DNA from 4 places in the Verrucosispora sp. CNZ293 genome. Region 2 is predicted to be linked to each of the others. Evidence: riboswitches for the same ligand, from Rfam matches in the RefSeq annotation. Region 2 holds a riboswitch; each other region holds the start of a gene.
What was found. Region 2 has a riboswitch for cyclic di-AMP ahead of CLT74_RS21420 (C40 family peptidase). Riboswitches for the same ligand answer to the same signal wherever they lie in the genome.
Positions count from the first base shown of each region.

Region 1: linked by a shared signal. The riboswitch ahead of CLT74_RS19460 (VldE C-terminal domain-containing protein) and the one ahead of CLT74_RS21420 (C40 family peptidase) in region 2 are both predicted to bind cyclic di-AMP.
Region 3: linked by a shared signal. The riboswitch ahead of CLT74_RS29025 (VldE C-terminal domain-containing protein) and the one ahead of CLT74_RS21420 (C40 family peptidase) in region 2 are both predicted to bind cyclic di-AMP.
Region 4: linked by a shared signal. The riboswitch ahead of CLT74_RS12580 (C39 family peptidase) and the one ahead of CLT74_RS21420 (C40 family peptidase) in region 2 are both predicted to bind cyclic di-AMP.

Region 1 is NZ_PEFR01000001.1:4,281,090-4,288,646, forward strand. Features, by position in the region: gene CLT74_RS19435 (heavy metal translocating P-type ATPase) at 1-1,404, opposite strand, end outside; gene CLT74_RS19440 (hypothetical protein) at 1,416-2,387, opposite strand; gene CLT74_RS19445 (copper ion binding protein) at 2,420-2,629, opposite strand; gene CLT74_RS19450 (metal-sensitive transcriptional regulator) at 2,745-3,041, shown strand; gene CLT74_RS19455 (YibE/F family protein) at 3,316-4,662, shown strand; cyclic di-AMP (ydaO/yuaA leader) riboswitch at 4,829-4,959, shown strand; gene CLT74_RS19460 (VldE C-terminal domain-containing protein) at 4,964-5,980, shown strand; gene CLT74_RS19465 (carbonic anhydrase) at 6,039-6,737, opposite strand; gene CLT74_RS19470 (MarR family winged helix-turn-helix transcriptional regulator) at 6,940-7,275, shown strand; gene CLT74_RS19475 (hypothetical protein) at 7,373-7,557, shown strand, end outside.
Region 2 is NZ_PEFR01000001.1:4,681,022-4,688,578, forward strand. Features, by position in the region: gene CLT74_RS21410 (pyridoxamine 5'-phosphate oxidase family protein) at 4-540, opposite strand; gene dcd (dCTP deaminase) at 618-1,196, shown strand; gene CLT74_RS21420 (C40 family peptidase) at 1,263-2,255, opposite strand; cyclic di-AMP (ydaO/yuaA leader) riboswitch at 2,406-2,471, opposite strand; gene CLT74_RS21425 (NlpC/P60 family protein) at 2,705-3,700, opposite strand; gene CLT74_RS21430 ((Fe-S)-binding protein) at 3,970-6,165, opposite strand; gene CLT74_RS21435 (cell division protein CrgA) at 6,445-6,711, opposite strand; gene CLT74_RS21440 (DUF881 domain-containing protein) at 6,936-7,557, shown strand, end outside.
Region 3 is NZ_PEFR01000001.1:6,351,714-6,359,270, forward strand. Features, by position in the region: gene CLT74_RS29005 (hypothetical protein) at 1-170, opposite strand, end outside; gene CLT74_RS30560 (hypothetical protein) at 371-520, opposite strand; gene CLT74_RS29010 (STAS domain-containing protein) at 858-1,223, shown strand; gene surE (5'/3'-nucleotidase SurE) at 1,239-2,063, opposite strand; gene CLT74_RS29020 (PfkB family carbohydrate kinase) at 2,060-3,040, opposite strand; gene CLT74_RS29025 (VldE C-terminal domain-containing protein) at 3,258-4,361, opposite strand; cyclic di-AMP (ydaO/yuaA leader) riboswitch at 4,366-4,497, opposite strand; gene CLT74_RS29030 (cation diffusion facilitator family transporter) at 4,649-5,566, opposite strand; gene CLT74_RS29035 (AAA family ATPase) at 5,648-7,557, opposite strand, start outside.
Region 4 is NZ_PEFR01000001.1:2,771,785-2,779,341, forward strand. Features, by position in the region: gene CLT74_RS12565 (hypothetical protein) at 1-138, opposite strand, end outside; partial or broken gene CLT74_RS12570 (helix-turn-helix domain-containing protein) at 475-1,286, shown strand; gene CLT74_RS12575 (DUF397 domain-containing protein) at 1,283-1,477, shown strand; gene CLT74_RS12580 (C39 family peptidase) at 1,595-2,494, opposite strand; cyclic di-AMP (ydaO/yuaA leader) riboswitch at 2,717-2,857, opposite strand; gene CLT74_RS12585 (hypothetical protein) at 3,135-3,893, opposite strand; gene CLT74_RS12590 (hypothetical protein) at 4,124-4,531, opposite strand; gene CLT74_RS12595 (acyltransferase family protein) at 4,651-5,928, opposite strand; gene CLT74_RS12600 (hypothetical protein) at 6,218-7,249, shown strand; gene CLT74_RS12605 (glycosyltransferase) at 7,368-7,557, shown strand, end outside.

The DNA.
Region 1 (7,557 bases), 400 kb from region 2:
CTCGTCGCGTCGCTCACCTTCGGCGGCGGTCACCGCGAGCAGGCTCATCCGTCCGGTGGTCACCGTGCCGGTCTTGTCGAGAACCACGGTGTCCACCCGCCTGGTGGACTCCAGCGCCTCCGGCCCCTTGATCAGAATTCCGAGTTGCGCGCCACGACCGGTGCCGACCAGCAGCGCGGTCGGGGTGGCCAGGCCGAGGGCGCACGGGCAGGCGATGATGAGCACCGCCACGGCCGCGGTGAACGCCGCGGCCGGTCCGGCACCGTTACCCAGCCACCAGCCCAGCGTGCCGACGGCCAGGGCGATCACGATAGGTACGAAGACCCCGGAGATCCGGTCGGCGAGCCGCTGCGCGGCGGCCTTGCCGCTCTGCGCCTGCTCGACCAGTCGGGCCATCTGGGCGAGCTGGGTGTCGGCACCGACCCGGGTCGCGGTGACCACCAGCCGGCCTCCCGCGTTGACGCAACCGCCGATCACGGCGTCACCCGCCGCCACCTCCACCGGTACCGACTCGCCGGTGACCAGGCTGGCGTCGACAGCCGAGGAGCCCTCCTCCACGGTCCCGTCGGTGGCGATCTTCTCGCCGGGCCGCACCACGAAGCGGTCCCCCACCGCGAGCTGGTCGATCGGGATCCGGGTCTCCACCCCGTCGCGCAGTACCGACACGTCCCTGGCGCCCAGCTCCAGCAGGGCCCGCAGGGCCGCACCGGCGGTCCGCTTCGCCCGCGCCTCGAAGTACCGGCCGGCGAGGATGAAGGCGGTCACCCCGGCGGCCGCCTCCAGATAGATGTTGCCGGCGCCGTCGGTGCGGCCGATGTCGACGCTGAACGGGTGGGTCATGCCGGGGGTGCCGGCGGTGCCCAGGAACAGCGCCCACACCGACCAGCCCAGGGCGGCGAGCGTGCCCAGCGACACCAGGGTGTCCATGGTCGCGGCACCGTGGCGCAGGTTGACAAGCGCGGCCCGGTGGAAGGGCAGCCCGCCGTAGACCACCACCGGGGCGGCCAGGGTCAACGACAGCCACTGCCAGTAGGTGAACTGCCAGGCCGGCACCATGGCCAGCGCGATCACCGGCACGCTCAGCGCCACCGACACCCACAACCGGGTACGCAGGGCGTGCAGCGGGTCGGCCGGGTCGGCGACTGCCGGCCCGGTCGGCGTGGGCGGTGGCGGCAGGCTGGCCTGGTAGCCGGTCTTCTCGACAGTGGCGACGAGGTCGTCCGGAGTGACCGGGTCGGCGTACGAGACTGTCGCCTTCTCGGTGGCGTAGTTGACGGTGGCCTGCACGCCGTCCATCCGGTTGAGCTTCTTCTCGATCCGGGCGGCGCAGGACGCGCAGGTCATACCGCCGATGGCCAGCTCGATCAGGTGCGGTGCGGCGGTCAGGGGTCGGCTCGTGCTCATGGCTGGTCCCGTCAGTCGTGCTCGTGCCCGGGGGTGCCGTGCCCGTCCTCGGGCTCGGCGCTGGCGTGCTCGTCGGTCGGCCCGGTGGTGCTGCCCGGGTCACCGACATGCACCGTGAACTCGGCGGTACGCACCACGCCCCGGTGGCGGAAGTCGAGGTAGAGCCGGTACGTGCCGGCCGAGGGGAACTCGGTGGCGAAGCTCACCTGCGGGCCGGGGGTGGTCCGACCGTCGCCCGGGGTGCCCTCGGGGTGCACGTGCAGGTAGGCCAGGTCACCGCGGCGCAGCGCCACCAGGTGACCGTACGCCCCGAGATACGGCTCCAGATCGGTGACCGGCACGCCGTCACGGTCGACGGTGAGCGTCAGCGTCGCGGTGCGCCCGGGCTGCGGGGCTCCGGAGAGGGTGACCGTGTAACCGTCGACGGTGGCGCTGCTCGCCGGGGCGGGCAGCTGTCGCTCGGTCAGCGCGCCAGGGACCGTCACGTCGACACCGAGCGTCAGGGGCTCGCCGCCGGTCGGGGTGAAGTCGGCGAAGGCCCGCCACACCCCGGGGGAGTCCAGTGGCGAGGCGATCCGCCAGGTGCCGTCACCGGCCAACTCCGGATGGACGTGCCGGAAGCCGGAGAGGTCGCGGCGGGCGACGATGAGGTGCATCCGTTCGTCGTGGGTGACGTCGTAGTCGGTCACCGGACGGCCGTCGGGCCCGGTGATCCGGAACGCGAACTCACCCGCCGGCGCGCCGACCGGCACCAGGGTGTATCCCCTGTCGGAGACGAGCAGGCCGCCGGGCAGGTGCCCGACCGCCCCCTCCCCGTGGCCGGCGTCCTCGTCGCGGACGTCACCGCCATGCCCGACGCCGTCGCTGTCGTGCTCGGTGGCGACCACGGTCACCGGACCGGTCAGCTGCCCCACCCCGTACGCCGCGCCGAACACCGCCGCCAGGCCCAGTGCGAAGCCGCTCAGCTTCGTCGCCGTGTTCATGGTTGACCTCCCGGTCCCGCCTGCTGACCGGCTCAGGCGCCGGCCAGCTCGTATCCGGCCTCGTCCACGGCGGCGCGCACCGCGTCCTCGGACAACGGCTTGTCACTCGTGACGGTGACCCGACCGGCGGCCAGGTCCACCTGGACGTCCGTGACGCCCTCGATCGCGCCGATCTCGGTGCTCACCGCGTTGACGCAGTGCCCGCAGGTCATGCCCTGCACCTGGTACGTCGTGCTGACCATGGAACTCTCCTCCTGCTCCTCGGGCGAGCCGAGCACCCGCCCCTCCAGATACCCGCAGGGGGTATTGGCGTATCGACGGTAACATACCCCCCAGGGGTACGTTATTCTTGCCGGCATGAGCACACCCGCGCCGATCCGTGGCTACACCGCCAGCAAGGACCAACTCCTCGCCCGGCTGCGCCGGGTGGAGGGCCAGGTGCGCGGCATCGAGAAGATGGTCGACGACGACCGCTACTGCATCGACGTGCTGACCCAGATCTCCGCCATCCAGGCCGCACTGGACAAGGTCGCCCTCGGCCTGCTCGACGGGCACGCCCGGCACTGCATGCACGAAGGTGCCGCCGAGGGACGCGCCGACGAGATGGCGACCGAGATGATGGCCGCCGTCGGCCGCCTGATGAAACGCGGCTGACCGACCCGCCGACGCACCCGCACGACAGGCGTCGGCAGGTCCGGCTGGTTACCATTCGCACACGATGGCCAGCCGAAATCCGTGCCTCGCGGCCCGAGGTCGTTGCCGGGCGCACACCGACCGGGCCGTCGCGAGCCGATCCACACCTCACGGTACGCAGCCACCTCGCCACGTTCAGGCCATTCAGGCTGCCTTCCGACCCGGTCGTCGGGCGGCACTGAACCGTCTCGCCCATCGACACGTACTCAGCCCTGAAATCGTTGGGAGACACTGAATGGGCGCCGACCACACCCGTTCCGCTCCGCCCACCCCGCCCGGGGTGCGGCGGATACTCGTCGTGACGGTGGTCCCCCTGTTCCTGGCCACCCTGGTCGCCGCCATCGTGCTCTGGCCCCGGGACGCCCCGCGCCCCGAAGCCGCCGACGACGCTCCCCGTCACCACGGCACGGTCACCCGGGTGGTGAGCGAGCCATGCCCACCCAACCCGGTGGTCCCCGAGGGCACCCCGACGGCTGCGGAGGGCCCCTGCGGCACGGTCACCGTCCGGGTGGAGACCGGTCCGGACGAAGGACGGGAGGTGCAGACGCCCATCCCGACCGGGCCCGGGGCACCCCGCGTGGATGTCGACGACGACGTCATCCTGGTCTCGCTCACCGACCCCGAGGACCCCTCGGTCAGCACCTACAACATCGCCGAGCACCAGCGCGGCAAGCCGCTGGTCTGGCTGGCCGTGCTCTTCGCCGCCGCCATCGTCGCGTTCGGGCGGTTGCGGGGCCTGGCGGCGCTGGGCGGCCTGGCCGCCAGCTTCGCCATCCTGCTGACCTTCGTGCTGCCCGGCATCAGCGCCGGCCGGCCGCCTCTCGTGGTCGCCATCGTCGGCGCCTCGTTGATCATGTTTGTGGTGCTGTACCTGACCCACGGCATATCCGCCCAGACCTCGGTGGCCGTGCTCGGCACGCTGGCCAGTCTGGTGCTGACCGGGCTGCTCGGGCTGGCCGCGACCGGGGCCACCCACCTGACCGGATTCGGCAGCGAGGACGCCACCACCCTGTCCATGTTCCGCGCCGACGTCGACCTGCACGGCCTGCTGCTGGCCGGCATCATCATCGGCTCGCTGGGGGTGCTCGACGACGTCACGGTCACCCAGGCCGCCGCGGTCAACGAGCTGCGCCATGCCAACCCGAACTTTTCCCGCCGGGAGCTGTACCGCTCGGCCACCCGGGTCGGGCGGGCCCACATCGCCTCGGTGGTCAACACCATCGTGCTGGCGTACGCCGGCGCCTCGCTGCCGCTGCTGCTCCTGCTGACCGCGGACTCCCGCGCGCTGGGCCAGATCCTGACCAGTGAGTTTCTCACCACGGAGATCGTCCGAAGCGTGGTCGCCACGCTCGGGCTGATCGCCGCGGTGCCGCTGACCACCGCGCTCGCCGCGCTGGTCAGCACCGCCGGGCGCGGCGACGCCGGCACCCCCACCGGTGAGCCCGCCCCCGTAGTTCCCCGGCCGGCGACGGACCGGGCCGAGGCGCTCCGCGCCCTCAGCGCACCACCCACTCGAAACACGTCCCCCGCCACCCCTTCGGGGTGGCCCGACCCGGACAGGAGCACGGACACCACATGGTGACACTCCTCAGTGTGACCGCCCCTGCCGATGCGGCTCGAAACCGTGTCGCTGGTCACTCAAAGCGATTACGAAATGACGCATCTCGTCGGGTTCGGGGCGTAGAAGCACAGATGGACTGTCGGGTAACCTCACTGCCGGTCACCGCCGGAGGCGCGCAGCGGCGCCAGCGGTGCCACCGCCCAATCGCCGTCAGGCGAGCCGGGAACCCAGGTACGTGGGGTGAATCCGCGAAAGCGGTAGGGGCCACTTCCGTCCCGAACCCGTCAGCTAACCCGGTCGGCGGTCGATGGAAGGGAAAACAGTGACGGCACCCCTACGCCGCTGGTTGACACCCGTGGTGGCCGTGTTCGCCGCGTTCGCGGTATTCGCCGGTCCGATGCCGGCTATGGCCGCGCCGAACAACCCCAAGCCGGCGGAGCACGACGACGACCCGCCGATGCTCAACGATCTGATCGAGGCGGCCAACCGGGACTACTCCAAGGCCAAGGCGAAGCTGGAGAAGTCCAAGAAAAGGCAGCTGAAACTGGCGGTCGAGGTCCGCTCCGCGCAGGCCGACCTGGACGCGCTCTCCCCGCAGGTCGCCCAGATCGCCACCCAGTCGTACCGGACGGGCCGGGTCGGCGCGATCGCCATGCTGTTGCAGAGCAACGCACCGGACTCGTTCATCGACCGGGCCTCGGCACTCGACGAGCTGAACCTGGTGAACGACAAGAAGCTGGGCGAGGTCAACGCGATCAAGATTCGCGCCGAGCAGGCCAAGCTCGCGCTCGACGCCGAGGTGCGCGAGCAGAAGAAGCTGACCAACGACATGGCGCGCAAGAAGACCGAGGCGGAGAAGTCGCTCCGGCTGGTCGGTGGTGTCGGCCTGACCGGCGGGCTGGTGGACGCCACCTCGCCGGTGGCGCGGATCGCGCCGAACCGGGCCTCGGACGGCGGCTGGAAGCCGGAGTCGTGCAGCCAGAACGACCCCACCACGTCGGGCTGCATCACGCCCCGGACGCTGCACATGTACAAGGAGGTCAAGCGGGCCGGCTTCAACAGGTTCGTCGGCTGCTTCCGCCCGGGCGACAAGTTCGAGCACCCCAAGGGCCGGGCCTGTGACTGGTCGTTGCAGAACAGCGGCTTCAGCCCGTGGCACAACAACGACACCCGGATCTACGGCAACAATCTGGCGGCCTTCCTGGTCCGCAACGCCGACCGGCTGGGCGTCTACTACGTGATCTGGAATCGGCAGATCTGGTTCGCGGCGACCGAGCGCTGGAGTTCCTACAGCGGTCCGTCCAACCACACGGACCACGTTCACGTGTCACTGCTCTGATCGCCCGACGCAACGCACCGAGGGCCGTCCCCGCCGGTTGGCGGGACGGCCCTCGTCGTCAGGGAGCGGTCGCCAGCGCGCCGGCCAGGTCGGCGGGTTCCGCGGCCACCGCCCGCACCTCACCGGCGGCCAGCCGGTACGACATGCCGACCACCGCGCACCGTCCGGTGGCCACCTCAGCCGCGAGGGTCGTGGAGGATTCCAGCATCGCCTCGACGGTCCGCGCGATGTGGATGTCCACGATCCCGTCCAGTTCCTGCACTCCAGCCTCCTGGGCCCGACGCAGGCTGGGCACCACGGCGTCGACCACGGCACCCAGGTGGCCCGGGGGCGTGGTGGCGGTGGCGAGTGCCTCGCGGGCCGCCTGTACGGCACCGCACGAGTCGTGCCCGAGCACCACCACGAGCGGCGTACGCAGCACGGCCACGGCGTACTCCACGCTGCCCAGCACCTCAGGGCCGACGGTGTGCCCGGCGGTGCGGACCACGAAGAGGTCACCCAGCCCGCGATCGAAGATGATCTCGGCGGCGAGCCGGGAGTCGGAGCAGCCGACGATCACCGCGAAGGGGTGCTGTTCGGCCGCGACGGCGGCCCGCCGCCCGGCATTCTGGTTGGGATGCCGCAGCGTGTCGGTGACGAACCGTCGGTTGCCGGCGAGCAGTTCGGCGAGAGCCCGTTGCGGGGCGCCGGGAAGGTCTGCGGTGAGCAGTTCGCGTTCGGGCCCCGGCTGCGGACCGGGAGTTGCGGGTCGACTCATCCGGCTGTACCTCTTCTCCGTGAGGAATGCCTGGTCATCCCGGGCCGGCGCTGGTCACGGGCTGCCAACACCGTCACATGCGACATAACGCACGTCAAGCTATACGTGATATGCATTTCATGCATCAGCCAACGCTTGCGTCGGATCGATCCCGCACCCCCGGTGGCAGCGCCACCCGGGCACCCGAACGGCAGGTCATACGATGGCGGACATGGCGAGCACTGACGGACGGGAAAACGCGCGGAATTGGACCTTCCTCACGAACCACGCGCACGTCCTGCTCGCCATCGCCCGTAACCCCACGGCCCGGCTGCGCGACGTCGCGACCGAGGTCGGCGTCACCGAACGTGCCGCCCAGGCGATCGTCGCCGACCTCGAAGCCGGCGGCTACCTGCACCGCACCCGGGTGGGCCGACGCAACGAGTACACCCTCAACCCGGCCGGGCGGTTCCGCCACCCGGCGGAGGCCGACCACCAGGTCGGCGACCTGCTGGCTCTCTTCACCAAGGAGCAGGTGACCGGCACCGCCGACCAGTGAGCCCGGCAGCCGTCCCGATCGGACCACGTGGCGCGCTTCACCCACCCCGGACGATCGCCGCGCTGCGATCACGTCGACGGCGGGATAGGTTGGACCGGTGCCGTCGCCAGCTTTCGCCCGTCCACTGTGGCCGGCAACGCTGTGCGCACTGCGTGAGCTGACCCGGTTCGCACTGGCCTCGCTCGTGCTCGCCGTCGGCCTCGGCGGGGCCGTGGCGGTCGATCCGCCGGCCGGGTCCGCCACCGTCTCGCCGGTGTCCGCGACTGTCGCCATCGACCCACC
Region 2 (7,557 bases):
GGCTCAGGCGGCGCGGCGGTGGTGCCGCCCGGAGTGGGCCGGCAGCGGGCGGGTGGCCTGAGGTGTCGCGGCGGCCGGATCGAGCCAGACCTGGACGGCCGGCCGGGACGCCAGCTCGCTCGGCCCGGCGACCGACTGCTCGCGTCGGGCCAGCATCGCGACGTCGACGGTGAACTCGAAGAGACGCCAGTCGGCGTGCGGCGCGGCCCGGGCCGCCAACGCCAGCCGGGCGACTGTGGCGTCGTCCGTCACGGGGCGGGCTCGCCCGGCGACGTAGGCCTCGTCGTCACTCTCCTCCGGCGGGAAGGAGTGCAGCGCGTACCGGCCGTCCCGCTCCAGGTCGCGCCGCTTCGGTGAGTCGATCACGAAGCAGTAGAGACCGTGGTCGGTGATCACCGGCGAGACCGGGTGCACCCGGGGCCCGCCGTCGGCGCGGACCGTGGCCAGGTAGCCGAAGCCCGGGCCGTACTGCTGCATGAGAAGGCGGATCCCGTCGGCGAGTCGAGGCTCGTCAGCGGCGAATTCGGACCAGGAAGCCATGTCGACATCCTATCGAACACACGTTCGAAGCGGGTAGCCCGACACGCCTGTCACAAACCGGCAGCTATGGTGTGGCGATGCTGCTCTCCGACCGCGACCTGGTCTCCGAGATCAAGGCGGGCACCCTGGCGCTCGACCCCTTCGAGCCCACCCTGGTGCAGCCCTCCAGCATCGACGTACGTCTGGACAAACTGTTCCGGGTCTTCAACAACCACCTCTACACCCACATCGACCCGGCCACCCGGCAGGACGACCTCACCTCGGCCGTGGAGGTGCCCGACGGTCAGGCCTTCGTGCTGCACCCGGGCGAGTTCGTGCTCGCCTCCACGCTTGAGGTCATCTCGCTGGGCGACCAACTCGCCGGCCGGCTCGAAGGCAAGTCCAGCCTGGGTCGACTCGGCCTGCTCACCCACTCCACCGCCGGCTTCATCGACCCCGGCTTCTCCGGTCACGTCACCCTGGAGCTGTCAAACGTGGCCAACCTGCCGATCACCCTCTGGCCGGGCATGAAGATCGGCCAGCTCTGCATCTTCCGGCTCTCCTCGCCCGCCGAGCACCCGTACGGATCGGCCGTCTACGGCTCCCGCTACCAGGGTCAGCGCGGCCCGACGCCGAGCCGAGCCTGGCAGAGCTGGCGCACCTGGCCCACCCGCTGACCTCGCGGCGGGCAACGAAGATCGGGCCCGGTGCGGTAGCGAACAGCCACCGCACCTGACGCCGCGCTAGCCGGGCCGGCCGAAGCTGTGCACCGGGCTGCTGTCGATCCGCTTCATCTTGACCGGCTGACCCGCCCGGGAGGCGTGCACCACCCAGCCGCCACCGACGTACATGCCGACGTGGTGCAGGTCCCGGTAGTAGAAGACGAGGTCACCGGGACGCAGCGCGCCCCGGCTCACCGATGCGGTGACCCGACGCTGCCGCGCCGCGTTGTGCGGTAGCGAGACACCCGCCCGCGACCACGCCGCCAGCATCAGCCCGGAACAGTCGTACGCGTTCGGCCCCTCGGCGCCCCAGGAGTACGGCTTGCCGATCTGGGCGCAGGCAAAGGTGACAGCCTCACCGGCCGGTCCTCCGGGATACCTGGCCGGGCAGGGGGCCGGCCGCAGCGGCCCGCCGCCCCCGCTGCCGTACGCCCGCAGCCGGAGCCGCTGCAACCTGTCGATCTCGGCGTCGATCTGACGCCGCTTCTCCGCGAGCTCGGCCTCGGTGCGGGTGAGCTGGCCGATGGTGCGCTCCAGCCCGGCCTTGGCAGCGACGAGTTCGTCGCGCAGCTCGCTCGCGTGCCGTACGTCCCGCTGCTGGAACCGGGCGTAACGGTCGAGCAGGCCGAGTTGCTCGACGACCTCGCTCGGCGACCGGCTGCCGAGCAGCGTGTTGACCGCTCGCACCTGCTCACCCTTGTACGCGCTGGCCGCGAGCTTGCCCACCCGGTCCAACGCCTCGTCCACCTGGCGTTGCAACGGGGTGATCCGGGCGGCCAGCGCGTCCGCCTCCCGCCGCTTGCCGGCCAGATCCTGCCGAGTGGCGTTGTGCTGCTCGATGACGGGTTCGAGCCGGTTCCAGTCCTCGTCGATGCGGCGCTCGATGTCGGCGACCGTCGGGTCGGCCCAGGCCGCCGCCACGCCGCCGGTGAGCATCACGGCGGTCGCGGTCAGGGCGGCAGGTATGCAGCGGTACCAGCGGAAGCGCGGCGCGGCCGTCGGTCGGTCGGGCATCCCCGGCCGCGGTGACGGTGGCCGCGGGGCATGGTGTGCCACCGGGCTCAGTACTCCCTCTCTCCGGACCGCCTACCGGGCTGGAGGGACGGGCAACAGGAGTGGAGTGCGGTGTGTCCCGCTCCACCTGCCTGTTGTCGGTCTCTCTCGGCTGACGGGTTCGGGCGGGAGGGGACGCCCTACCGCGACGACTCGCGGATTCACCCCGGGCACCTGGGCACCCGGCTCGCTCATGAGCGACTCGGCGGTGTCGGACCGTTACCGCCCGGGTGGGCGGAGCTGTCAGCGGGCCGACGATTGACCAGCGTAGGGACGATCGGCGTCGATACGCAACACAACCGCACCATCACTGTGGGTGCTGACATCCGACAATGACGAAGGCCCCCGTCGACTTGACCGGGGGCCTTCGGACGCTCCTGCGCGTCCGCTCAACGGACGCTTGTGGTGACTCAGCCGGGTCGGCGGAAGCCGGCGACCGGCATTGTCGTGATCGGCGAGACGTTCACCGGCTTGCCGGCGCGAGCCGCGTGCACCATCTGGTTGTTACCCAGGTAGATGCCGACGTGGCTCACATCGCTGCGGAAGAAGACCAGGTCACCTGGGCGCGCGTCGGACCGGGAGACGGCCTTGCCCTCGTTCCACTGGGCACCCGTGAAGTGGGTCAGGTAGATGCCGGCGGCCTTGTACGCGTACTGGGTCAGCCCGGAGCAGTCGAACGAGTTCGGCCCGGTGGCACCCCAGACGTACGGCTTGCCGACCTGTGCGCAGGCCGTCTTGATGGCGGTCCGGGCAGCCGCGCTGACCACGTCCTTGATGGTCGGGCAGTTGGTCGTCTTCACCACGGTCACCGGCAGCGACTTCTCCAGCCGCTTGATCTCGGCGTCGATCTGCTTCTTCTTCGCCGCCAGCTGCTTTTCCTTCGCCTCCTGGTCGGCGATCAGACCGTCGAGCTTGGCCTTCTGGTCGTCGTACTTCTTGCGGATCTTCATGACGCCCTCGAGCTCGCGGCGCTCCTGCGAAGCGAGCCGGTCGAGCAGGGCCATCTGCTCCCCGATCTCGTCGGGCTTCGCGTTGAGCAACACGACACCGATCTCCTGGGAGGGGCCGGTGATGTAGTAGCGGGAGGCGAGGTCGGCCACCCGGTTCATCGCCAGCTCGGTCTCCAGAGCCAGCGGCTGGATCTTCTTCTCCAGGCTCTTCGCCTTCTGCCGGTTGACCTTCAGCTGGGCGCGCACCTTGTTGTACTGCTCGATCGTGGGTTCCAGCTTCTGCCACTGCTTGTCGATCTGTGCCTCGATCTCCTCGACCGAGGGAGCGGCGTACGCGGGGGCGGCGAGCAGGCCGGCACCGACGGCAGCGGCAGCGACGAGGACGACCAACCCACGCGCGGCCCTGCGCAGGCCGCCCGCACGGGATCGTCCCGGTGCGTGACGATGGAGGGGCATGGTTGCCACCGGGGGCGTCTCCTTTGCAACCGACCACCGGGCGTCCCGCGAGCGGGTTAGAGGCGGGATCAGACGACCCACGGCGGTCGGTGCCTCACATTAGGGAAGGCACGGTGGGGAAATCAAGGCGACCAACGGCTCATTCACCTTTGCGCGACGGTACGCACACAAAGGGTGTCGATCAATTCGTTCCAGTTACCTACGTCAATTTAAAACAGGGCGGGGCGGCACCGGTGAAGGTGCCGCCCCGTACGGTGCGTACGCGCCGGTCAGCCGACCACGGACGGGCTCTCCTCGGCGCCACCGACCCGCTCGGGCTTGACCGACCGGAGCAGCACACTTGCCACGTCGATGACCTCGACCTGCTCTCCAGCGCCCTTGCCATTCACCCCGTCGGTGAGCATCGTCGAACAGAACGGACAGCCGACGGCGACCGTCCTGGCCCCGGTGGACATGGCCTCTTCGACCCGGTCCACATTGATCCGCTTGCCGATCCGCTCCTCCATCCACATCCGGGCGCCACCGGCACCGCAGCAGAAGGAGCGCTCGCTGTTGCGCGGCATCTCGGTCAGCTCACCCTCGATCGCGCTGCCGAGCACCTCACGTGGCGGGGCGAAGACCCGGTTGTGCCGCCCGAGGTAACACGGGTCGTGGTAGGTCACGCCGCCGTCGACCGGCTGCACGGGGGTGAGCTTGCCGGTGGCGACCAGGTGCGCCAGCAACTGGGTGTGGTGCACCACCTCGAACTCACCGCCAAGCTGGCCGTACTCGTTGCCCAGCGTGTTGAAGCAGTGCGGGCAGGTCGCGACGATCTTCCGCTTGGCCTTCTCCCGCCCCTCGAACGCCTCGTTCAGGGTCTCGACGTTCTGCTGGGCGAGCATCTGGAAGACGAACTCGTTGCCGATCCGTCGGGCCGGGTCGCCGGAGCAGGTCTCCCCCTCGCCGAGGATGGCGAAGGAGACACCCGCCTCGTTGAGCAGGGTCGCGACGGCCCGGGTGGTCTTCTTCGCCCGGTCCTCGAACGCACCGGCGCAGCCCACCCAGAAGAGGTACTCGAAGTCCTCCACCTCACCGACCCGGGGCACCTCGAAGTCGAGGCCCTTGGTCCAGTCCTCCCGGGTGTTCTGCGGTGCGCCCCACGGGTTGCCCTTGTTCTCCAGGTTGCGCAGCATCACGCCGGCCTCGGAGGGGAAGCTGGACTCGATGAGCACCTGGTAGCGGCGCATGTCGACGATGTGGTCGACGTGCTCGATGTCCACCGGGCACTGCTCCACGCAGGCACCGCAGGTGGTGCAGGACCAGAGCACGTCGGGGTCGATGACACCGCCGGCCTCGGCGTCGCCGATCAGCGGCTTCTCCGCCTCGGCGAGGGCCAGCACGTCGACGTGGGCGAGTTGCGCGGCGGTGGCCTTCTCCTCGCCGGTGAGATCCTTGCCACCACCGGCCAGCAGGTAGGGCGCCTTGGCGTACGCGTGGTCGCGCAGGCTGAGCACCAGCAGCTTCGGCGACAGCGGCTTTCCGGTGTTCCACGCCGGGCACTGCGACTGGCAGCGACCGCACTCGGTGCAGGTGCTGAAGTCCAGCAGCCCCTTCCAGGTGAACTGCTCGACCTGGGCGACGCCGAACTGGTCCTTCTCCGGGTCGGCCTCCTCGAAGTCGAGCGGCTTGCCGTCGCTCATCATGGGCCGCAGCGCGCCGAGGCCCGAGCCGGCCGCACCCGGCCGGCGCTTGAAGAAGATGTTGGGGAAGGCCAGGAAGCGGTGCCAGGCGACGCCCATCGTCACGTTCAACGAGATCACGATGACCCAGGCCATCGAAATCGAGATCTTGATGAGCGCGGCGACGCTGACGCCGGACTCCCAGCCCGGTAGCAGGGCACCGACCGCGTGACTGAGCGGGGTAGCCCAGGTGGGGTACTCGAAGTGGTCGGTGGCCACCTTGAAGCCACGGATCACGAAGCCCATGACCAGTACGGCGAGGACGACGGCCTCGACGAAGTAGCCCTGCCACATGGTGGAGCCGGTGAACCGCGACCGGCGTCCCGCCCGGTTCGGCCGGTTCGCCAACCGGATCGCGATCAGGACGACGATGCCGATGGCGCCCAGAATGCCGATCCACTCGGTGACCAGCCCGTAGAGCGTCCAGGAACCGATGAGCGGCAGCCCGCCGGTCGGCGACACCACCTCGAAGTACGCCTCAAGCACCAGCAGCGACAGCACGATGAAACCGACCATCACGAACCAGTGCGCCGCGCCCACCACGCTCCAGCGGAGCATCCGGGTGTGCCCGGCGGTCTCCGCCAGCATGGTCCTGGTGCGGCTGGCCTTGTCGCCGGAGCGGGTCGGATCGGGCTGACCCAGCCGGATCACGGCCAACATCTTCGAGACCGCGCGTACCGCTAGCCACACCGCAACGGCGGTGATGGCGGCCGCGAGGATCGTGGTGACGATCTGGACGCTGCCCATCGAGTTGGCCTCCCGGTCTGCTGCCTGTCGAGCGGCTCGGCGACCGGGGCGTCGGTGCGATCGCGGACCCGACGCCGCCGCACCTCAACCTGATCGGTCGATGACCTCGCTCCGCTCGGTCATGCAGTGCAGCCTACGCGCAAGGTTACCCAGCAGTAACGTGAGTCATCTCGCACCCGGGGCCACGCTGCCCTGCGCACACCTTAGGAGGCCGTCGGCTCCACCGCGCGGGCGGGCCGCCGGTGGAGCCGGACAGTCACGGGGCGATCGGGCTGCGGATCAGCGCCAGCGGGAGAGCACGATCAGCGAGGCGACCATCGCGCCGAAACCGACAGCCAGGTTCCAGTACCCCAGCTCCATGACCGGGTACTCCTGCTCGGAGAGGTAGTAGACCACCAGCCAGCCGATCCCGAAGACGATCAGCGACACCGCCAGAACCGGCAGCCACATCGGGCTGGGCTTGTTGGTGGCCGCGGTCGTCGCCGTGGGGCGGACGTCCGTAGGCGGGGTGTACACCTTCTTCTTGCGGACCTGAGACTTGGGCACGGCGCTCTCCAGAGGGGTTACGACCTCGTCCGGCCTGACAACCGGGCGCGAGGGCGACGGTCCATGGCCAATAATGTTCGACAGCTAGCGTAGTCCGGAAGACCCGTCCGATCCACGAATGAGGCGAGACCGGTACCGGGCAGCACCGGAAAAACAGAGCAGGACGCTGTCGCTCCGGCCCGCACCGGGCGGCGTCGAAGCACAACGACGAGGGGGACTGGCCCGTGGAGTACACGTCCGGCGCAGCGTCGTGGCAGAAGGCGCTGCGACGACTCGTCGCCGGGCTGCTGCCCGGGCGGCCACGTCAACGACGGCCGTTCTGGTCGGTCGGCGTGCCGCTGATCGCCCTCGCGGCGGGTCTGCTCTTCACCACGACGGCCACCACGGCGGGCGGCACCGCCCTGCGCGAAGACCGTCGGCCCCAGCTGACCGAGCTGATCGAGGATCGCCGCGCGCAGGTGGCGGCGAACGAGGAGCGGGCCGCCGCCCTACGCGGGGAGCTGGAGAGCCGGACGGCCGTCCTCGCCAACTCCGACGGCCCGATCCGGGAACAGCAGCAACGGGCCGATGCCAGTCGGGCCGACGCCGGCTTCACCGCACTCACCGGTCCCGGGCTTACCGTCGAGCTCAACGACGCGCCGCAGCTCAGCAATCTGCCCGAAGGGGCCACCAACGACGACCTGGTCGTCCACCAGGGCGACGTACAGGCGGTGGTCAACGCGCTCTGGGCCGGCGGCGCCGAGGCGATGTCAATCATGAACGTGCGCGTGCTCGCCACCAGCGCGGTACGCTGCGTGGGTAACACCCTGCTGCTGCACGGGCGGGTGTACTCCCCACCTTTCAAGA
Region 3 (7,557 bases), 1.7 Mb from region 2:
ACCAGTTCACCGGCGTCACCGGCGAAGCCGGCGGAGCTGTGGCGGGCGGTGCGGGCGGTGTCGCGGATGCTGTCGCCGGCGCTGTTCATCGCCGAGACGAGATGTTGCCACGCCTGGTCCGCGACCCGCTCCGGCTTGCTGCGGCGCTCCAGCAGATGTGTTCCGAACATGTGGTTCCCTCCTCGACAGTGCCGGAGCCGGTGCACGCATCAGCTGTCGGCGGCGTTGTCCGGCCGGTGGCGGTTCGCATCCGAGGCTGTGCCCGCACCGGCCCGGCCGCAAACCACCGACACCCTGGCACCACCGAGGGTGCCGGTGGTATCCACCGTGCGGTCGCGGCGAACCGGGGTCGCCGCCTACGGATCAGCTGTCAGCGCGCGACGACAGTCACCACCGCCGCGCGGGCGAAGTCGTCGTCATCGTCATCGTCGTCGTCACCGCCCCCGCCGCCGAACCCGCAGGCCAGCACGAGGGCGAGTAGGGCACTGACACCGGCGAGCGCAGCGAGTCTGCGGAGCATGATGTCGTCCTCCCGTCGTAGGGGTCACCCGTGATGCTAGGCACACCACGCCACCGGCGCGCGGCAAGCGCAGGTCAGCCTCAATTTTCCCGGGGCACGCCGGCAGCGCCGGGAGACGACGGGTGTCGCACCGGGCGGCTACCCTGGTTCGGCGACGTCGGCGTGCCGATCGTCGAGAGAAAAGGCCAATAAAGTTCGGATAAGGGCGATTTGCCGTGCCGCTGTCCGTGAATTGCTCATCCCGAGGGGTGGCGACCGAGGCAGTTGAAGGAATACTGTCGGTCGCGGCCCGCGTACTGATGAGGCGCCCGTCGTACGGGCGAGTGGAGGTGCTCGCGTGAGCCTGTCGATCCTGCAGACGGTTCGGCCCGGTGGTGTCATCGAGATCGCCCCTCGGGGCGAGATCGACGTCGACACCGCGTACGAGGTTAAAGAGGCCATCGCCGAGGTGCTGGCCAAGGGGCGACCGGCCCGGATCGAGCTCAACATGCGGCTGGTCACGTTCATCGACTCGGTGGGCATCAGCGCCATGGTCGCGGGCTTCCAGACCGCCGAGGTCAGCGGCGTGAAGCTGGTCGTGACCGAGCCGAGCCGGTTCGTGCACCGGCAGCTCTGGGTGACCGGCCTGCTCGGCCTCTTCGGCGCGCCCGAGCCCTACTACGCCGGGGCCGCCACGGCTCCCGAGGTGCTCCCCGGGGCCTGACCGGCTCGGTGCCGGTCAGTCCCCGCCGAGGCCGGACAGGTCCACGTCGGCTACCTCGGTGACCGCCCGGACGGCGGTCACCGAGGCGTAGCCGTCGGCGAGCAACGCCAGATCCGTGCCGGGCTGCACCGCCTGCCCCGGTTCCTCCAACGAGGTACGCACGAAGCCGTGCCCGGATTCGGCGACTGTCATCTGCACCTGACCGAAGGTCGCCAGGGTGCCCTGGCGCACCCCGCGCAGTCGGTTGAGCGGCAGATCCGGCGCGTTGACGTTGAGGACGCTCTCCGTCGGCGCGGCGGTCAGCCGGGGCAGCAGGTCCAGGGCGACCCGGGCGGCGGTGGCCCAGTTCCGTTCGGCGTCGCGTACCCGGGCGGCAGCCGCCACCGCGGCACCGCCGCTGGCCGCGGTGGCCTCACCGGCGGAGAGCACGTCAAGCGACACGGCCATCGCCCGGCAGCCGTTGGCCGCGGCGGTGAAGGCGGCGCCCACGGTGCCGGAGTGCAGCACCGCACGCCCCGCGTTGGCACCCCGGTTGATCCCCGACAGCAGGACCGACGGCGGCGGTCCGAAGGCGCCGTGCACGGCGATGAGCGCGATGAACCCGGGCGAGCCGCCGACGCCGAACGCCGGCACCCCGTCGAGTTCCGGCAGCGGATGCTCGCGGACCACCACCTGCCCGTCCTGTTCCACGGCGCTCATCGCGGCACTGGTACCGCTCGCCTCCTCCAGCGGAGCTGCCACCACCACGTCCAGGCCCCGGTCGACGGCCGCCCTGGCCAGCGCCTGGATGCCCGGCGCGGCGATCCCGTCGTCGTTGGTGATCAGCACCCGTAGCGTCATCGGCCGCCCGCCCGTTGCGCCAACTCGTCGGGGGTGGTGCGTTCCTGCGGACGGCTGCCCGCCGGTTCCAGCCGGACCCGGTCGACCAGACCGTTTATCGAGTCGAGGCGACCGGTGCCGAGACCGTGTCGGGTGACGTTCAGCGCGCCGGCCGCCGCGCCGGTACGGATCGCGGTGCGGATATCGCCACCCTGGGCCACCACGGCGGCCACACCCGCGGTCATCGAGTCACCGGCCCCACGCGGGTCGGCCGCTTCCAGTCGCGGCATCAGCACCTCGAACACCTCGCCGTCGACGAGCGCCAACGCCGGTTTGTCGGCCCGGCTGACCACGACGTTCTCGGCGCCCGAGGCGTGCAGGTCGTACATCGCGCGGGTGAGCTGCTCCTCGTCGTCGCCTTCCGCCCGGCCGTCGGCGAGCAGTTCCTCGTGGCTGACCTTGAGGAAGAAGACCCCGCTCTCCAGGACGGCGGTGAGGTGCTCGCCGCAGAGGTCCACCACCACCCGGCCGCCGTTGGCGCCGAGGTCGGCGGCAAAGCGCCGGTAGAGGTCGGCGGGAACCAGTGACGGATAGTTCGGCCCGCTCAACACGCTCACCGCCGCGCGCAGTCCCTCGCCGAGCGCGAGGTTGTACAACTCGTCGAGTTCGTGCCGGCTCAACGGCTGGCCGGTCACGTCGACGATCTCCTGACGGGTGCCCTCGCGGCGGTCGTGCACGTACCCGCCGGTGCCACCGGAGTCACGAGCCACCACCTTGAGGTCGACCCCCTCGCTGACCAGCAACGGTTCCAGAACCTGCCCGACCTCACCGCCGAGCGCCGCGCAGAGCACCACGTCGACGCCGAGTGAGAGCACCATCCGGGCCTGCCACACCCCCTGCCCGCCCGGGTGCAGATGCAGCTCGGGCGAATCACTCGGTTGATCGATGGTGACCGTCAACAGCGGGGTCGGTGCGAAGATCATCACGTGGGCGGTCATGGCCGCACCCCGCTGTCGGTGGCGTCGCTGATCCTGGCGATACGCTCGTTCATTCGCGTTCCTCCCGTTAGCGGACAAATATCCGCCTCCTGGTAAGACCGTAGCCAAGGGGACGCCTCGGCGCGCGTCGACCGGACGGTGCCCCGCCGACGGACGGTGAAACGCGACGCCGGGTGAACCGCTCGTGAAGAGCGGTTCACCCGGCGCGACGATGAACTCAGTACACCGACAGGTGCACGTGGTTGGTGTGGTCGCTGGACGGGTCACCCCGAGCGCCGCTGTACGACTTCCAGCCGCTGCTGGGCAGCCAGATCTGCCTGTACCAGATCACGTAGAGCACGGCGAGCCGGTCGGCATTGTTCACGAAGTACGCCGCCAGGTTGTTGCCGTAGGTCCGGTCGCCACCCGTGGCGTCCCCGCCGAAGCCGTTCTTCTGTGCCGCGAAGTCGCAGGCCCGACCCTTCGGGTGCTCACCGGAGCCACCGGAGCGGTAGCAGGAGACGTACCGGGTGAAGCCGGCCGACTTGGCCTGCTTGAGCGCGTGCAGGGTGCGCGGGGTGATGCAGCCGTTGGCCGGCGTGGGGTCGTTCACGCTGCACGACTCCGAGGGCCATGACCCGTCGGAGTTTCGGGGTGCGGGCTTGGCGGTGGGGCTCGACCCGCCGCTGCGCGACGGTGACCGGGTGGCCCGCTCGGCGGCCTCGGCCCGCTCGGCCGCCTCGTCCCGTTCGATGGCGACGGTCAGCGCCCGCTCGGCCTGGTCCTTGCGCTTGGCCATCACGGCCACCTGCTTGCGCTGCTCCTGGATCTCCGCGTCCAGGGCCTGCTTGGTGGTGCTCACCTCGTCCCGGGCGGTCTGAAGCTCGCGCAGCGCGCGGTCCTCGTTGGCGGCCACCGCGTCCAGTGCCGCCGCCCGGTCCATGAAGCCGGCCGGCGACCCGCTGTGGAGCAGCGCCGACGCGGCGCCCAGCCGCCCGGTGCGGTACGCCTGCGCGGCGATCTCGGCGACCTTGGTGCCGCGCTCGGCGACCTGGCTCTCGGTCGTCTTGAGCTGCTTGGCGAGCTGCTTCTGCCGCTTCACCGAGCGGTCGAGCGCGGTCTTGGCGTCGAGGTAGCCCTTGCTGGCGGCCTCCAGTTGGGCCCGGAGTGCCGGGGTGCCACCCTCGTCGTCCACATCGCCCGGAGCCGCCGCCCGCAGCGACTGCGGTGCCGCTGCGGCTGGGGTGAAGGGGGCCAGCGCGACGCCGAGGGTGAGGGCGAGCGCGGCGGCGATCAGGGCCGCCGTACGGGCGGCCGGTCTTACCGTTGCCACTGCTGGCATGCACATGTCCTTCCGTCAGCCGCCGACCGGGTTAGCTGACGGGTTCGGGACGGAAGATCCCTACCGCTGACGCGGATACACCCCAGGAACATGGTTCCCCGGTTCGCCCTGGCGGGCGATTAGGCGGCGGCCGCCGCCGGCACCGGTGGGTGCCGCCTGGCGGAGGCCGGGTCCGAGCCTACCGGTGCCCATGTGACCGGTGCAGCTGCTGTTACTCCTGGTGTTCAGTTGTTGACTAGTAGACCAGACCAAAAGCAGACAAAAGCCCTTTTCGGCTGATTGTCCGGTCACCACTGCGTCGCCCCGCAGCCCCCCGGATCCGATCGCGGCTCGATCTGGAGGGTCGCGTGCTCGATCTGGAAGTCCTCGTGCAGCGCCGAGCGGGCTGCCGCCAGCACGGCACCGACGTCGGCGCCGGAGGCCACGGTCAGGTGCGCCGAGGCGACCTCCATCCCGGAGGTCAAGGTCCAGACGTGCAGGTCGTGCACGCCGGCCACACCGGGCACCGCGGCCAGCCGGTCGTGCACCGCGGTGACCTGAAGGTGTTCCGGCGCGGCCTGGACCAGGATGCGTACCGCCGCCCGCCCCAGGCGCCAGGTCCGGGGCAGGATGAAGGTGGCGATCACGACCGCCACCAGCGGGTCGGCCCACCACCAGTCGGTCGCCGCGATCAGCAGGGCGGCCGCTATCACGCCCAGTGAGCCGAGCAGGTCGGCAAGCACCTCCAGGTACGCCCCGCGCAGGTTGATGCTCTCCCGCGCCCCCGGTCGCAGCAGGGCGAACGCGGCGATGTTGGCGACCAGGCCGAGCGTCGCCACCACCAGCACCGGGCCGGCGAGCACCTCGGGTGGATCGCCGAACCGGCGTACCGCCTCGACCAGCACGTACACCGCCACCCCGGAGAGCAGCACCGCATTGGCCAGGGCGGCGAGCACCTCCAGCCGGTAGAGCCCGAAGGTGCGTTGCGGGTCGGTGTCGGCCCGGCGGGTGGCGGCGACCGCCGCGAGGGCCATCCCGATGCCCAGCACATCGGTGAACATGTGTCCGGCGTCGGAGAGCAGGGCCAGCGAACCGGTCCGCAACGCGGTCACTGCCTCGATCACCATCAGCATGCTGAGCAGGGCGAACGCTGCCCACAGTCGGCCGGAGTGGCGGCGCGCGGCGGTCGACACCGCAGCGTGGTGGTGGTCATGGCCGGCGCCCACCCAGACACCTTCCGTCGTCCGTCGCGCCGGGGACGGATCTATGCCAACATCGCTATGAGTGCAATCGTCGGGCTCGCGGTCTCAACCGGTCGGGTCGATGGTGGTCAGCCGCTGGGTGGCCCGGGACAGCGCGACATAGAGGGTTCGCACGCCGGAGCCCGGCTCCGCCCGGATCTCACCCGGGGCGACAAGCACCACCCCGTCGTACTCCATGCCCTTGGCCTCCAGGCTGGTCACCACCTGCAACCGCTCCCCGCCGATCGCCCCGAGCCAGGCCGCGACCTGGTCCCGGCGGGGCACCGGGGTGATCACGCCGACGGTGCCCTCCACCTCACCGAGCAGGGCGCTGGCGGCCGTGACGACTGTGGTCTCCAGCTCCGGAGCCGGCACCACGAGCTGGACCGGATCGACGCCTGTGGAACGGACCGCGGTTGGCAACGCGAGATCGGGGTACGCCCGCCGGATCTCGGCCGCCGCCACCGCGAAGATCTCCGCCGAGTTGCGGTAGTTCGTGGTGAGGGTGAACCGGTGCCGACGACGGCGGCCGAGCGCCTGATCGCGGGCCCGCGCCAACTCCTGCGGATCCCCCGTCCACGCGGTCTGCGCCGGGTCACCCACCACCGTCCAGGAGGCCAGCCGCCCGTGCCGGCCGACCATCCGCCACTGCATCGGTGAGACGTCCTGGGACTCGTCGACCACCAGGTGGGCGTAGTCCCGGTAGTCCTCCGGGCGTTCCCGGGCCGCCTGCCGGGCGGCCCGCTGCCGGTCGGTGAAGGTGCTCAGCTCACGTACCCCGCCGGCCAGTTGGAACGGATCCCGCTTCCGTCGGGCGGGGCGCACCGGCTTGCCGAGCAGCGCGTCCAACTCGTCGAGCAGCGCGACGTCGGCGACGGACAGGCTCTCCGACCCCTGGTACGCCGCGCCGAGCAGCCGGATCTCGGTGCCGGAGAGCAGGCCCCCGCCGTACCGGCGCAGCCGCCGCGGATCGGCCAGCCAGGCGAGCACGTGCCGCGGATGCAGCCGTGGCCACCACGCCTTGAGGAAGTCGCGGAAGTCCGTCCGGTCGATCAGCTCGTCCTCGAAGGCGCGCTGCTCGGGCAGCCCGGTGATGCCGAGCCGGCGGGCCTGCGACCAGAGGGCGGCGAGCACGCCGTCGAAGCCGGCCCGACGCACCTCGTTGCGACGGGCGCCACGCGGCAACGCGCGGTCCCGGATGGCGTCCAGCTCGGCCCGCTCCAGCCGCAGCAGCGTGCCCCGGTACAGCAGGCGCAGCTCGGTGGGGGAGTCGGGCACCGCGTCCCGGGCCGCCCGCTCCAGCACCCGGCGCATCCGCAGTGAACCCTTGATCGCCGCCACCTCGGGCGGGTCGGTGCGGGTGGCCATCACCCCGGGGAAGAGGCTGCCCAGCGAGCGCAGGGTGGCGGTGTCCTCACCCAACGACGGCAGCACCGAGGCGATGTACTCGACGAACACCGAGGACGGGCCGATCACCAGGATGCCGCCGCCTGCGTACCGGCTGCGGTCGGCGTAGAGCAGGTACGCCGCGCGATGCAGCGCCACAGCCGTCTTGCCGGTGCCCGGGCCGCCGGAGACGAGGGTCACCCCCGAGCCGGGGGAGCGGATCGCCTCGTCCTGCTCGCGCTGGATGGTGGCCACGATGTCCCGCATGCCGCGACCGGTGGTCCGGGACAGCGTGGCCAGCAGCGCGCCGTCGCCGACCACCGGCATGTCCGGTGGGGCGGCGTCCGGGTCCAGCAGGTCGTCCTCGATCCGGGTGACCCGCTCACCGCTGGACTGGATGGTGCGACGCCGGACCACGCCGAGCGGCTCGGCCGGGGTCGCCTGGTAGAACGCGGCGGCGGCCGGGGCTCGCCAGTCCACCACAAGCGTGGTGGCGTCCTCGTCGCGGATACCGAGTCGCCCGACGTACAGGGTCTGCCCGTCGCGCAGATCGAGCCGGCCGAAGACCAGCCCCTCGTACTCGGCGTCGA
Region 4 (7,557 bases), 1.9 Mb from region 2:
CTGCCCGTCGGCGCGGCAGCACCAGATCGGCCGCAACGGAGTGTGCGGTACCTCGTCGCCACAGGCGGAGGGACGCAGCGGACGCGGACCCCGCTCGGGAGCGAAGAGCCGGGTGGTGATCGCACCCGACCGGCCCACGGTCACCACCGGCCCCCGGTGGCCCGACACTGCCGCCCCGGTGAGGACACCGGCAGCAGCGCCGTCGGGCACAGGTGGCGGACGACCCGGGTACGCACATCGACCTCCCAGTCAGCGATCGGAAGGGGCCGCCCGAACACGGGGGAAGGCGCACGGGCGGCCCCGGGACGGAACCGCCCCGTCCCTGTCTGGATGGGAGCGGCCCCGCTGCGTGACAGTCTGGTGAGGACACCACTACTGTCGGAAGGAATCGACGCCGGCCACGGTGGGTTCCGGGTGCCCCGCACCGGCCCCTGGCGGCCCCTTGGCGATCTTCGTAGACCCGGTGGAGGGGACATGGAACGCGAGCAGCCTTCCGACCTGCACGAGTTGATCCGTACGCAGCTCCGCCGGCTGCGAGCCGCGGCCGGCATGAACCAGGAGGAGTTCGGTCGGCGGACGAACTACTCGGCGTCGCTGGTGTCCGCTGTGGAGGTGGGCACCCGTCCCTCGACCGGCCGTACGCGAAGCGGGCCGACGAGGTGCTTCAGACCGGGGGCATGTTCGAGGAGTTGCTGCGCACGGCGGAGGTGCTGCGCCAACCCTCGTGGTTCCTGCCCTACCTGGAGGCCGAGCGCAACGCCCGGCAGCTCCGCTGCTACCAGCCGACGCTGGTGCCGGGCCTGCTCCAGACCGAGCGGTACGCCCGCGCGGTGATCCGGACCGACGCCGCCCTGACCGAGGCGGGGGTGGAGCGGCGGCTGGCCAACCGGATGGCCCGGCAGGCGGTGCTGGAGCAGGACGACCCGCCGCAACTCGTCGCGGTGGTCGACGAGGCGGTGCTGCGGCGGGTCGACGAGGAGCTCAAGGACGTGCTTGTCGAGCAGGTGCATCACCTCATGGAGCTGGCCACGCGGCCCAACATCAGCGTCCACCTGGTGCCCACCGGCGTCGCCATGCACATCGGACTGACCGGTCCCTTCACCCTGGCGAGGGGCGCGGACGGCGGCTGGGTGGCTAATCTCGAAACTCAACTTGGCGGCGTTCTCGCCGACAAGGACGACGACCTGAGCACCCTGCTGTCCCGGTGGGAGGCGGTGCGCAACGAGGCACTGTCCGGCCGCCAGTCGATCGAGCTGATGAAGGATGTGGTGAAGCCGTGGATCTGAACGGTGCGACGTGGCGCAAGTCCACCCGCAGCGGCGCTGGCGGCGGCGACTGTGTGGAGGTCGCCGACAACCTGACGGGCATCGTGCTGGTCCGCGACACCAAGGATCGCGACGGCGGCACGCTGGCCTTCACCCCGGCGGCCTGGGCGAGCTTCGTCGGCCTGGCGAAGCAGCACGCCCCGCACGCCTGACGAACCCCGAGCCACGTCGACCTGACGACACAGCACGACCCGCCGCCTGACGTACCCGACACGGAAGCCCTCGGCCAGCAAGGCCGAGGGCTTCCGTTCGCCGTGGGACCGGCGTGATCAGGCCGAGTAGCCGCGGGTGGCGGCCCAGTTGGCGAGATCGATGGTGCTGAGCCAGTACGACGGGTACGAGGCGTCGGCCGAGTCGGCGATCTTCACCAGCCGGCCGGAGTCCTGGTAGCCGACCACCGCGATGTAGTGCCCGCCGGGGAAGGAGTGCCAGCGACCGTCGGTGTCGGTGACGGTGCCGGCGACGTTCACCACGACGCCCCGTCCGTCGGTGACGGCGGCGACGACGTCCGCCTGGAGCTGGTCCATCTGGGCCGGGGTGGCCGCACCGCCACGGATCATCGTGGTCTCGTACGGGTCGCCCTTGACGACGGCGTTGAGGACGCGGGTGGTGTCCTCGGCCGAGTTGGTGCCGGCGAAGGTGGTGCCGAGCTGGCTGGCCAGGGCGTCCTGGCTACGCGTGACACCGGCGGCGCTGAGCGCGTTGCGTACCGCGGCGGGACCGCAGTAGTAGCCGTTGATCTGGGCCTGGTGGTCGTACCCGAGGACCTTCGACGCGGGCGGCTTCGGTGCCGCCTTCTTGGTTGTCAGGTCCGGGTCCGGAGTGGCCGAGCTGGGCTTCGGCGACGTCGCGGCGGCGGCGCGGGCCGGTGCCGGGCTGGCCGGTGCGGCACTGCTGGGCGCGGCACTGCTGGGCGCGGCACTGCTGGGCGCGGCGGTCGACGGCGCGACCGCTTCCGGGCTCGGCGCCACCACGGCGTCGTCGCGTAGGTCGGCTGCGGCGGTGGTGGCCTGCGTGGGGGCCGGGGTGTTCCCGGTGCCGGCGAGCGCGGCGCCGGTGCCGGTGGCCAGGACGAGCGCGACGGCCGAGCCGGCAACGATCTGGTAAGGACGTTCGGTGACCAGCCGGCGGAGCCGGCGGGAGAGGGCGTGCTTCACGGATTCCTCCACGGGCTGAGGGGGGAACGGCACACCGGCTCCGGCGGTCAGGTCGGCGTCAGGACACCGACGACCACCCGGTGAGCGGGACAGGCCGTTCAGGGGTACGCCCGGACAACCCGGGCGGTGCGATGACCGGGGTCAGCTCGCGGCGGTCGGGCCGGCGAGGACGGGCACCGCGGTGCCGTGGAGGCGGGGGAACAGGGGGATCACGTCGAACCGCACGAGGGCTGGAACTCCTTCCGTCACCGCCGACCGGGTTAGCTGACGGATTCGGGCGGGAAGACGCCCTACCGCGGGCCGAGGCTCGCGGATTCACCCCAGTGGTGCAGTGGGTCCCCGGTTCGTGAGATCACGATTGAGCGGGTCGGTACGGCGTCGCTTCCTGCGATCGGTTACCGCACCGGACGGGCTGACACTACTGGTCGGTCACCTCGAAGCCAACCCGCCCTGAGCTGCTTAAACATGATCCAGTGCGGCGATTTTCGGGTACCTGAGAACTGTCGTCGCTCAATGGGACCGACGGCATTCCGGGCACCTTCGGGTGACAACCGGACGCCTCGCCACCAATGTCGACGGAATTTGCTGGGTAATCGTCTCAACTACGAACAGTGACCGAATTTCCGGCCGTTGTGACCCAGCTCACGGAATTTCAACCCAGCCTCGCTGGCCGCCAGCGCAGCACCGTGCCGGGCCGCCCGACGGCGATCCGCCCGGGGACGGCCCGCAGGTCCGGTCGGAGTCGCTCGGCTGCCGCGTACGCCTCGGCGGAGAGGGCGCGGGCCGCCTCGCCTGCCAGTTCCGCCGCCCGCCACAGGTCACGCTCCCGCTCGGCGGCCGACAGGTAGGCGGCCTGGCGGTTGTCGCGTACCACCCGGGCGAGAACCACCTCCTGCTCGGCCGGGTGACGCCGGGGATCCCAGCCGGACCGACGCGCCAGCACGTCGCTGAGCTGCCGTGCGGTCAGGTCACCCCGCCAGTGGGCCGCCATCGCCGCCCGGCGGAGCCAGCGCTCCCGGGCCGCGTACTCGGCAGGGGTCCGGGGGGTGCACGGGGTCGGCAGTCCGGCGACGCCGGCCAGCCGCCGGGCGACGGCCTCTGCCTGGTCGTACGCGGCCCAGGCGCGGTCCAGTTCCGCCTGGGCCAGCCGCCATGCCGTACGCCGTCGCTCGGCGTTCTGCCCGGCGCCGGCTGCCGCGACCGCCACCTCTCCCGCGTACCGACTCAGGTCGGCCTGCTCGCTTGCGGCGCGGAGCGCGTCCTCGTCGGCGGGTTTCTCCGCCGGCCCGGCCGGCTCGGGGCGGGCGACAAGCACGGTGAGTACGCCAAACGCGAGCACCAGCAGCACCGACCAGATGGCGGCGGCGCGGGGCACCTCGATCAGGAACTGGTAGAGAACTGTCTTCTCCATGTCGGCACCTCGGGGAGATCGGTACGGCACCGGTGGCCGTACCGGCAGCGGATCGCGGATGGCGTTGCGCGCGGTCGCGGGTTGGGATGGGCGGTGCCGCTCGTTCTGGCCGGCACCGACGGCGCGGCGGGCGGCAACGGGCTGGCAGGTGCTCGGCACGGGGGCGGCACCGAACGGTGCGCACGCGCCCGGGACGGCCGCCAGGGGCAAGGCGTACGGCGTCGCCGGAATCAGGCGCGCGGTGGGGCGCGGGCGGCCCGGACGCCCCCGACCTGGGCGGCAGTCCACCGCGGGCCGCCCGCAGCGACGCTGCCGAGCGCCGTCAGCCCGGGCCGACCGGAGGCCGCCGGCTGCATCGCGGACACTTCGGCCTGGTCGGCGGGATCGTCGGCACCCTGCGCGGTCGGCATCACCAGGCCAACCACGTCGAGGGGTGCGGCCTGGTGCCAGCCGGCGGATGCCGGTGGTACGGAGGTCTCGACCGGTGGCACCGTAGCGGTGAGGCGGTCGATGGCCGGGTGGCCGGGCAGGTCCCAGGCGCCGAGGGTGAAGGCGGCGGCGACCGCGAGCCCGGTCAGCAGCCGCGCGGCCCAGCGCGCCAACCACCACAGAGGACGGGCCGGCGCGACGGGAAGCACCTCCCTACGCTACCGCCACAGCCGCCGGGCCGCACCGGTCATCGGGCGTGTCGCACCGCCCGGCGCGTCGCGCACGCACATCGATTCACGCAGGTCAGGCAGCCTCCAGTTGACCGTCCTCAGTGGATGGATCGGCGCTCCGCTCCCGTCGCGGAATTCGCGCCGCCACCTGTCACCCGCTGGCGCGGCAGCCCGTCCACCGGGGTCTCGGATCGCGCCGCCGCACCCGATTCCGTGGCCCGTGCCGCACCGTGCGGCGTCGTGGACGGCGCTCCACCACCCGGCGGTCCGGGTCGCGGCGGTCGGGACGGGGCCAGGCGGCGCATCATCGGCTGTTCCACGTACCGGTGCAACAGAGCGGCCAGCCCCAGGGTGAGCAGCAGAAACCCGATCACCGCGAGCGGGCCCCACCAGCCGGGCAGGCCGGTGCCCCAGTCGCCGGTCAGCCGCAGGATCGTCATGATCACGAACACGTGCACCAGGTAGAAGGCGAAGGAGACCTCGCCGAGCCAGACCATCGGGCGTGAGCGCAGCGGCGAGCGCCGTCCGTGCACGTCGGCGTCCGCCGCCGCGGCGATGACCAGGACGTACGCCACCGACAGCAGCGCCGACCAGAATTCGGCCCGGATCCACTGGGAGGCAGCCACCCAGGTCGCGACGAAGATCAGGCTGGCCAGGGGCAGCCGTGGGCCCCGCCAGCGCCCGCGCAGCATGAGTTCGGCTGCGGCCACCCCCAGCCAGAACTCCAGCGACCGGACCAGCGGAAAGACCTGGGCGAACCACCAGCGGCTCTGCTCCGGCACCAGTGTCTGACCGGGCCAGAGCGCCACGACCAGCAGCGGCACCGCGATCACCACGGCCCACAGCATCCATGGCCGGGCCTTGCGTACCGCCGGCAGCGCCAGCGGCAGGCACAGGTAGAAGAACAGCTCGCAGGAGAGCGACCAGCTCACGTTGTTGACACTGTAGAAGTAGCCGGGCCGGGGATCCCAGGCCTGCACCAGGAAGAGGTTCTCCAGCGCGGCCACCGGGTTGATCGGGTCCGCGAACCACAGCATCGCCAGCAGGGCCAACGCCCAGAGCACCAGGTGGTTCGGGTAGATCTTGGCCAACCGGCGTCGCCAGAACCGCCGCCGGGAGTCACCCGGCCGGGCCGACCAGACCAGCACGAAACCGCTGAGGATGAAGAAGAACTGCACCCCGGACAGGCCGAGGGTGAAGATGTCGCCGACCACCGCCTGCGGGCCCGGCTCGGCGATGATCCGCATCGTGCCGGCGTGGAAGCCGAAGACCAGCAACGCGGCGATCCACCGCAGTCCGGTAAGCGACGGCAGGCGGTCGGCGTCCCTCCGCCCGGTCGGGGTGGTCGCCGACGCCGCGAGGGTGGTGCTCGTCATGCCCGACTCCCGGTTCCCGACCACGTCACACGCACGCCCATCTCCTCCCGGCCGCCCGGACGGCAGCCGGATGCGATCTTTCGCGTAACCGGCCTGGTGCGGCCCGTCGGGCACCCTACCCCGGACAGCCGGCGCAGAACCCGCTGCCTCTGCCGCACTCCGGCGACCACTGCTGCGGCATTTGCCCAGTTCAGCCCGACGGGCCCGGCCAGCCATTGAAGTCGATGTAAAGTGCGCATCCGCTGACACCACCCACAGGTACGCCGTACCTTCGTCGAAGGAATACGCCTTGCGTCTGAAGCATCGACCACGTTCCGCAACCGTCGCCCTCGCGGTAGCGCTGCTCGCCGTCCCGGGTTCCGCCTCGGCTGCGGCCGGAGAGGCAGACGTCGATTCGACAGTCGCCGCGGCCGGGGTTCTGCGCGTCTACAACAACAACATCGAGAACCTCGTGGTGAACAACTCCGACGGGACGTGCACGCGCATCTCCGGGCCGGATCACCTCACCTCGATACTCGTCGACGACAACGGCCAGACGGGCACCGCCGGGGTGGTCGCGCCCGACATCCTCATCGTGCAGCAGCTACGCGGCACCGGCCAGGCCGAGGCGTACGCGAACCAACTGGCGGCCAAGTTCGGTTACCCCGCCGGCACGTACGGCTCGATCGTGGTCTGGACCGACCCGGAGCCCTGGGGCAGTACGCACAAGTGCAGCGACCAGTCTCTGGGCGACCTCAAGAAGAAGCAGACAAACGCCATCATCTGGAACACCCGGACGCTGAGTCTGTCGTCGGGCGACATCTCGAAGTACTGGAGCGCCGGCTGGCTGAAGCCGGGCACGGCCTACAACAACGGCGCGGGATGCACCTTGTACAAGCCGCCGAGCAACGACGACGGCGCCACCAACGAGCACAAGTGGAAGCGGACCAGCGCCATCGCCGCCCGGTTCACCATCAAGGCGACCGGCACCACGGTCTTCGCGGCCACCATGCACCTTCCGGAGCAGAACCGGCAGAACGCCTGCGGTGGTGCCGGCCACACCGGCATCGCGAGCAGCGGCATCCACATCGGTGCCGACGCGACAAGCCTGATGAACGCCTCGACGATCCGTATCGTCGGTATCGACGCGAACCGCACGGGCATCGCCGCGAACACCCTGAGCGGATTCGGCATGACCGGTTACGGTGCAAAGCCGACGATGAACTCCAGCAAGATCGACTACCTGTTCATCCGGGGTGACGTGCGGCAGTCCAGCATCGACCACACGGTCTCCGGCACCAGGTCGAACCACCTGGCGCTCTACGGCTTCATCAACTACTGAGCAGCAGGATCGCGCCGCACCGTCGTTAACCTGGCACTCATCGGCTGTTCAAAAACTCCACCGCGCCCGGCCACGTCAGGTTCCAGGTGCGTCAACCCGGGTGGCCGAAGGTTTCCGGGTGGTCACACCGCCGACGCCAACGCCGCTGCTGAGCATCGTCGTACCGGTTTACGGCGTCGAGGCGTACCTACGCCAGTGCCTGGACTCCATCCACGCCGACATTCCGGCCGACGAGGCGACGGCTGTGGAGGTCGTCGCCGTCGACGACGCCTCACCGGACCGGTGCGGTGACCTGCTGCGCGGGTACG